Regions from separate parts of the Leucobacter komagatae genome, predicted to be linked through region 2. Evidence: predicted binding sites of a transcription regulator. Region 2 holds the regulator's gene; the other holds the start of a gene.
What was found. The regulator LexA, encoded in region 2, represses DNA repair genes until DNA is damaged. The targets are predictions, from matches to a motif close to TCGAACANNTGTTCGA.

Region 1: a site for LexA is predicted at 2,686-2,701, ahead of uvrA (excinuclease ABC subunit UvrA). Genes of this name have one in related genera too.

What each region holds. Positions count from the first base shown of each region.
Region 1 covers NZ_VFON01000001.1:505,348-509,556, forward strand. Annotated here, with positions in the region: gene uvrA (excinuclease ABC subunit UvrA) at 1-2,654, opposite strand, end outside; gene FB468_RS02295 (siderophore-interacting protein) at 2,804-3,640, shown strand; gene FB468_RS02300 (hypothetical protein) at 3,695-4,201, opposite strand.
Region 2 covers NZ_VFON01000001.1:1,233,949-1,238,157, forward strand. Annotated here, with positions in the region: gene FB468_RS05720 (histidinol-phosphate transaminase) at 1-695, opposite strand, end outside; gene FB468_RS05725 (LysM peptidoglycan-binding domain-containing protein) at 752-1,180, opposite strand; gene lexA (transcriptional repressor LexA) at 1,464-2,126, shown strand; gene lipB (lipoyl(octanoyl) transferase LipB) at 2,287-2,991, shown strand; gene lipA (lipoyl synthase) at 2,988-4,031, shown strand; gene FB468_RS05745 (methylenetetrahydrofolate reductase) at 4,075-4,209, opposite strand, start outside.

The sequences.
Region 1 (4,209 bases), 730 kb from region 2:
AAGTGCAGGCCCGTCGTCGGCTCGTCGAGCACGTAAATGCTGCGCCCGTTCGAGCGTTTCTGCAGCTCGGTCGCGAGCTTCACGCGCTGGGCCTCACCGCCTGACAGCGTCGTCGCGCTCTGGCCGAGCCTGACGTAGCCGAGGCCGACGTCGACGAGGGTCTTCATGAAGCGGTGGATCGATGAGATCGGCTCGAAGAACTGCTCCGCCTCGGCGATCGGCATCTCGAGCACCTCGGCGATGTTCTTGCCCTTGTAGCGCACCTGCAGCGTCTCGCGGTTGTACCGGTTGCCCCCGCACACCTCGCAGGCAACGTAGACGTCGGGAAGGAAGTTCATCTCGATCTTCAGCGTGCCGTCGCCAGAGCAAGCCTCGCAGCGGCCGCCCTTGACGTTGAAGCTGAACCTGCCGGGCAGGTACCCCCGTGTCTTCGCCTCCGGGGTATCCGCGAACAGGTTGCGAATCTTGTCGAACACGCCGGTGTAGGTCGCCGGGTTCGAGCGCGGGGTGCGGCCGATCGGCGCCTGGTCGACATGGACGACCTTGTCGAGGTGTTCGAGTCCCGTGACGCGGGTGTGCTTGCCCGGAACCATGCGGGCGCCGTTGAGCTGGTTGGCGAGCACGCGGTACAGCACGTCGTTCACGAGCGTCGACTTGCCGCTCCCTGAGACGCCGGTGACCGCGGTCATCACGCCGAGGGGGAACGTCGCGTCGACGTTCTTGAGGTTGTTCGAGCGCGCGCCGACGACCTTCAGTTCGCGGTGCTTGTCGAGCGGCCTGCGCCCCTTCGGGGTCTCGATGGCTCGCCGGCCGGCGAGGTAGTCACCCGTGACCGAGTTCGTGTTCTCGCGCAGCGCGGGCAGCAGGCCCGAGTGCACGACGGTGCCGCCCTCAACACCAGCGCCCGGGCCGATGTCGACGAGCCAGTCAGCGGCCTCGATGGTCTCCTCGTCGTGCTCGACAACGATGAGCGTGTTGCCGAGGTCACGGAGCTTTACGAGCGTCTCGATGAGGCGTCGATTGTCGCGCTGGTGCAGCCCGATCGAGGGCTCGTCGAGCACGTAGAGCACGCCGGTCAGCCCAGACCCGATCTGGGTGGCGAGACGGATGCGCTGTGCTTCGCCGCCGGAGAGCGTGCCAGCAGCGCGGGCGAGCGTGAGGTATCCAAGACCGACCTCGATGAGGAAGTCGAAGCGAAGGCGGATCTCGCGCAGCACTTGCGCGGCGATCTTCGCGTCGCGCTCGCTGAGCTCAACGCTGTCGAAGAAGTGCTTCGCGTCGAGCAGGCTGAACTCGCCGACACTCGCGATCGACTCGTCGTCGACGGTGACCGCGAGCACCTCCGGCTTCAACCGCTGGCCGTTGCAGACGTGGCAGGGGACTTCACGCAGAAACTCTGACCAGCGCTCGCGCCGGTTGTCGCTCTCGGCCTCGGCGTACTGCCGCTCGATGAACGGGATAACCCCTTCGAAGCCGCTCGTGTACTTCACCTCGCGCCCGAAGCGGTTCTTCCAGCGGACGTTGACCTTGAAGTCGTTGCCGCGGAGCACGGCTTCGCGCACGTATTCATCGAGCTCGCCCCAGGGAGTCTTGAGCGAGAACTCGAGGTCTTTCGAAAGCCCTACGAGAAGCTTCTCGTAGTACTGGTACAGGCTCTTGCCCTGGCTCGTCCAGGGGATGATGACGCCCTCGCTGATGGAGAGCTCAGGGTCACCCAGCACGAGGTCTTCGTCGACCGACATGCTCGTGCCGAGGCCCGAACACGTCGGGCACGCGCCGAACGGCGCGTTGAACGAGAAGGTGCGCGGTTCGATCTCGGTGAGCTGCACCGGGTGCTGGTTCGGGCACGAAAGGTGCTCGGAAAAGACCTGCACCCGGTCGTCGGCCTTCTCGTCGCGGTCGACGAAATCGATCTGCACCGTGCCGTCGGCGAGGCGGAGCGCCGTCTCGAGCGAGTCGGTGAGACGACCGAGGCCATCCGGGGACGCGACGAGTCGGTCGATGACGACCGAGATGTCGTGCTTAATCTGCTTCTTGAGCTTGGGCGGGTCACTGAGCTGGATGAGCTCGCCATCGACGATCGCGCGCGAGTAACCGGTTGCGGCGAGCTCCTGGAAGAGGTCGACGAACTCGCCCTTCTTCTTCGACACGACAGGTGCGAGTACCTGGAACCGGGTTCGCTCTTCGAGCTCCATGAGCCTGTCAGCGATCTGCTGGACGGTCTGCGACTCGATGCGCTCACCGCACACCGCGCAGTGTGGGATACCGACGCGCGCCCAGAGCAGACGCATGTAGTCGTAGATCTCCGTGATTGTGCCGACCGTCGAGCGGGGATTGCGGTTCGTTGACTTCTGGTCAATCGACACCGCCGGGCTCAGGCCCTCGATGAAGTCGACGTCGGGCCGATCGACCTGGCCAAGAAACTGCCGGGCGTAGGCGCTCAGCGACTCGACATAGCGCCGCTGCCCCTCGGCGAAGATCGTGTCGAATGCGAGGCTCGACTTCCCGCTCCCGGAGAGCCCGGTGAAGACGACGAGCGAGTCGCGGGGAATCGACAGGTCGACGTTCTTGAGGTTGTGTACCCTGGCGCCCTGAACGCTGATGTGCGCGTGCGCCGCGGAGGAGCGGATAGGTGTTTTGCTCTGAGAAGTCACTCCCCCAGCTTAGCGGGTTCGGGCCCTTGATTCGAACGTGTGTTCTAAACAATCTGCATGTTCGCTTTCGGCCGACTCCTAGAGAACTTTGCAAGAGTGTGCCAGGGTTGAGGGTTGGGACAGATCATCAGATGAATGAGGTAGAGACCATGACCGCTCCTGCTACAGCTACGCGCCAGCGCCCCGCTCGGCCCCAGATTGTGCTCGAGGTGAAGGAGCGTGTGCAGCTCAGCCCCCACCTCGTGCGCATTGTGGCGCACGGCCCAGCGATGGCTGAGGTCGACGCGGGCGGGCACACCGACGCCTACAGCAAGATGCTCTTCAGGCAGCCCGGCAGTGACATCGCGCCACCCTACGACCTCGATGCGCTCCGCGATGAGCTCGGCGCTGACCTCGTTCCCTCAACTCGCACCTACACCGTTCGGCGGGTTGACCACGAGGCGGGCGAACTCTGGATCGACTTCGTCGTTCACGGCACCGAGGGCGTGGCTGGCCCCTGGGCAGACTCGGCCCAGCCTGGAGACCCGGTCGTGCTGCGCGGTATCGGCGGTGGCTACGCGCCAGACCCGAGCGCAGACTGGCACCTGCTTGCGGGCGACGAGTCCGCGATCCCGGCGATCGCCTCGGCGCTCGAAGCAATGCCCGCCGACGCAGTTGGCGACTGCTTCATTGAGGTTGGTGGCGAGGCCGACGTGCTCGAACTTGCTGCACCGTTGGGAATCTCAGTGACCTGGTTGTTCCGCGGCGCTGCGGAGGCCGGCACGTCGTCCGTGCTTGTTGACGCTGTCCGGGCTGCACCGTGGCGCCCCGGGCGCGTGCAGGTCTTCGTGCACGGCGAGCGTGGAGCGATGAAGGCCCTCAGGCCCTACTTCACGGATGAGCGTGACCTCGAGCGCGCACAGCTGTCGCTCTCCCCCTACTGGGCCTACGGTAGGCGCGAGGACCGCTTCCAGGCCGAGAAGCGGGAGGCGATCGGTCAGATCTAGGGCCGGTCTCCGGCCGGGGCGCTCGCACGGGTTCGGGCGCGGCACGGCCTGCCCCTAGCGGATTGCAGCAGTGGCGCCGGGGTCGATCGACCCGTAGGCGTGGCGCATGTGGTCGCTGGTGAGGAAGTCTGCGATACCGATCATGACGAGGCTGAAGAGGATCTGTTCGGTGACCATCCAGCCCGGGTAGAGCCCGGGAATCGCAGCCATGACGAGGGTCACCACGGGGAAGATCTGCGAGAACAGTCGCAGTCGCTGGTAGGCCCAGCGCCATCCGTCCGACGCTCGCCAGGCGAAGTACCCGAGGGTGAGCGTCATCCCGAGCACGACGACCGTTCGAACCCACACCGCGATCGGCACGGGCGCACCCGAGCTCGCGAGGACGAGCGCGACGGCGACCGCGCCGACCCCGAGCAGCACTTCGACGCCGAGCAGCCACCAGATCCACGCGAAGGCGCGCCTTGTCCTTTGGTGGGTGCGGTCGGCCTCGGCGATGCGAACTCCGGCCTGTCGTCCACCGGCAAGCCTGTCGAACTTCAGCAGAAGAGATTCCCAGGTCATGCCCTCAG
Region 2 (4,209 bases):
CCAACCCTTACGCCCGCGAACGCGAACGCCTTGCTCATCGTGCGACTCACGATGAGGCGGTGCCTCCCCTCGAGCAGCGAAATGGCGGACTCGGATTCGGTGTCGAACTCCTTGTAGGCCTCGTCGACGATCAGAATGCCGTCGAAGGCGTCGTACGCGGCGCGCACCGTGTCGAGCGACATCGGGGTACCCGTCGGGTTGTTTGGCGCGCACAGCACGACGATGTCGGGCCGGTGCTCGGCGATGGCCGCGACCACGAGCTCGGGCGTCACCGCATAGTTGAGGTCGCGGGGCACGCCGATCCAGCCGGTATCCGTGCCGTCGGCGAGGAGCGGGTACATGGAGTAGGTCGGGGTGAAGCTCATGAGCGATCGCCCGGGGCCACCGAATGCCTGCAAGATCTGCTGGAGGACCTCGTTCGAACCGTTCGCAGCCCACACCTGTTCAGGGGCGAGACCGTAACCGAGGTACCCAGCGAGTGCTTCTCTGAGTTCCATGAACTCGCGGTCGGGGTACCTGTTGACGTTGCGAAGCGCGTCGGCAAGGGCCGCCGTCGCGTCGGCGATGAATGCTTCGGGGAGCGGATGCGTGTTCTCGTTCACATTGAGACTCACGGGGACCGCAGCCTGCGGCGCACCGTACGGGGACTTGCCAACGAGATTGTCACGGAGAGGAAGATCGCTCAATTCAGCCACACGACAAGTCTAGTCAGCGGAGCATCCCGGATGCGTACCGGGCGACCAAAGCCGACCTAGAGTTCTGACGCGGGGAAGGTCAGGTCGTTGCCCTCGAACCGCAGCGGAACCGCAATCGCATCACCGGCCTGCAGGTCAGACGCCTGCATCTGGTTGAGGCGCTGAATCTCAGCGACGACGTCGCGGGGGTCAGCGGTCGGCTCGAGGTCTGAAGCAATACTCCAGAGCGAATCACCCGACTGGGCAACGATGTACGGGAACTCTTGCGTGCTCTGGGAGCCGTTCGCGATCGCGCCAGGGGCAGCGATCGCCGCGACGACACCGAGCACCCCGGCGACAAGCACGGTAGCGAGGCCGCCGAAGACAACACGGCCGCGGCGCGTGAGCCGGAGCCGGGTGGAAGCAGACGATCGAGTGGCAGGCTCGTGGGCGCGGGTCGCATCAGTGCGGGGGCCGAACGTCGTCACGGTTGCTGTTGCAGTCATGAGGATTTCCTCTCTCGAGAGTGTTCGAACGAATTCGCTCGATTCGAACATCTTTTTCGAATATATCTTCGAGTCTTCGAAACCGCAACCCCGGACTTCGAACCAATATCACGCGAATCCGCGCGACACTCGAACGAATGTTTGCCTCGCCTCGAATATCCGGGCTAGGGTTTCGAACAGTGAGATCACCCAATCAGTGACCACCGACATTCACGCGGGCCGAGGTGAAAACACGCGAACATCACCCGCGAAACGGGCCCCACCACATTCGAGAGGACGAGCAATGAGCGAACTTGCCTCGGCGCCGCAGAAGCCGTTGACAGAGAAGCAACAGGCGATCCTCGAGTTCATTGCCCGCTCCGTTGAGACGCGCGGATACCCGCCGAGCATGCGCGAGATCGGCGACGCCGTCGGGCTCTCCTCACTCTCTAGCGTGACCCACCAACTGAGCCGACTCGAGCTTGGCGGATACATTCGGCGCGACCCCAACAGGCCCCGCGCCCTTGAAATCCTCGTTGAGCTTGCCGTCACGAGCAGCGCCGTCGCAGACGCGCAGGCAACGCAGGCGCAGGAGACCGCGTACGTACCACTCGTGGGGCAGATCGCCGCGGGCGTACCCATCACGGCAGACCAGCAGGTCGAGGAGGTTGTGCCACTTCCCCGCCAGCTGGTCGGCGACGGCCAACTCTTTATGCTGAAGGTCGTGGGCGACTCCATGATTGATGCCGCGATCTGCGACGGCGACTTCGTCGTGGTCAGGCAGCAGCGCGAGGCAGACAATGGTGACATTGTCGCGGCCATGCTCGAGGGCGAAGCAACTGTGAAGGTGTTCCGCCGCCGCGACGGCCACACCTGGCTCCTCCCCCGCAACAGCGCGTTCGAGCCCATCCTTGGCGACCACGCCGAGGTGCTCGGCAAGGTCGTCGCGGTCTTCCGCTCGGTCTAACTCGCGCCCCACAGCCCCGCCGACAGCAACAGCACGGCGGCACCGAAACTCCAGCAGCCCACCCAGGCCAGCCTCAAATCCATGAGGCGCCCAGGGTGGGCTGTTTTGATGTTCAGCACATGAGCTTGATTTATTGGACGGAGTCTATTTAACTGGTCGCATGCGTTTCCACCCCGCGCCTTCCCGTTCGACAGCGTCCCCCGAATTCAGCGCCGCGCCCAGTTTTGTCGTCGCAGGGCTCTCACCCAACCTGGTCACCTACTCCGCGGGGCTCGCACTCCAGCAGGAGGCAGCGGCGAGGCTTGAGGCCGGCGTGGACACCGGCACCGTGCTCGCGCTCGAACACGAGCCAGTCTTCACAGCCGGAAGACGAGCAGAGCGCAACGAGTACCCGAGCGACGGCACCCCCGTTGTTCCGGTGAACCGGGGCGGGCGGGTCACTTGGCACGGGCCGGGTCAGCTCGTCGTCTACCCGGTGATTCGCCTCACTCACGGATTCGGCGGAGCTGACCTCGTGCACGCGCTTGAGCGGGCGCTCATCGCCACCGCTGCCGAGTTCGGTGTCTCAGGCAACCTCATTGAGGGCCGCACCGGTGTGTGGGCGCTGCCCGCCGCGCCGGGACCTCTGGTGCCCGCCAAGTTCGCACAGATCGGAATCCATGTCGGTAGGCGAATCGTGAGCCACGGGCTCGCACTCAACTGCAACAACGATCTCTCGCCGTTCGACACGTTCACCCCGTGCGGCATCACCGATGCTGGCGTGGCCTCGCTCACCCAGCTCGCGGGCCGCACAATCACGCCTGCAGATGCGCTCCCCGCGCTACAGGTACACCTGGCCCCCGTTCTCGAGAGGTTTGCCGCATGACCGTCAAGATTCTGCCTTCAACCGGGGAACGCCCCGAGCCCGAGGAGCGGCGGCTGCTGCGGGTCGAAGCGAAGAACGCCGCCACACCGATCGAGCGAAAGCCCGAGTGGATCAAGACTCGCGCACGCACCGGGCCCGAATACCGCGCCGTGCAGCAGCTCGTGAAGTCGGAAGGCCTGCACACCGTCTGCGCGGAAGCGGGGTGCCCGAACATCTACGAGTGCTGGGAGGACCGCGAGGCCACCTTCCTCATCGGCGGGTCGATCTGCACGCGCCGATGTGATTTCTGCCAAATCACGTCAGGGAAGCCACTCCCCCTGGACCGCGACGAGCCGCGACGGGTCGCCGAGTCCGTGCGCACAATGGGTCTCCGCTACGCAACGATCACAGGGGTCACCCGTGACGACCTGCCTGACACTGGTGCGTGGCTGTACGCCGAGACAATTCGCCAGATCCACGCGCTAAACCCTGGCGCCGGTGTTGAAGTCCTCGCTGACGACCTCGGCGGGCGACCGGAAGACCTTGAGCAGGTGTTCGAAGCATCGCCCGAGGTGTTCGCGCACAACCTTGAGACGGTGCCCCGCATCTTCCGGCGGATCAGGCCAGGGTTCCGCTACGAGCGCTCACTTGGGGTGCTCGAGCGGGCCCGCGCCGCGGGAATGATCACGAAGTCAAACCTCATTCTCGGCATGGGCGAGACTAGCGCCGAGATCAGCTCGACGATGCGCGAACTTCGCGACGCGGGCTGCGATATCCTCACCCTCACCCAGTACCTCCGGCCGTCGAAGCTGCACCACCCGGTCGAACGTTGGGTTCGCCCGGAAGAGTTCGTTGACCTCACGAAAGAGGCTGAGGGGTTGGGCTTCAGCGGGGTGCTTGCGGGCCCGCTCGTGCGTTCTTCTTACCGGGCGGGCAGGCTGTGGGCTCAGGCAATGACCCGAAAAGGCAACGCGATCCCCGCGCAACTGCGGCACTTGGAGAAAGCAGCAGAGACCGCGGACCTGGCTTCGACGTTCCCGCAGGCCGTCGCGACCCTGTAGCTCAGCGGCGGCATCGGGCAGCGACGGCCACAGGGTGCGACGCCTACCGCGCAGGCAGCAGGTCGAGGTCAGCGAGCACGGCGAGCACCTGTTCGTGCCTGTTGAACGTGTACAGGTGAATCGAGGGCGCCCCACCCTCGAGCAGCTCCCGCGCGAGGCCGATCGTGTGTTCGACACC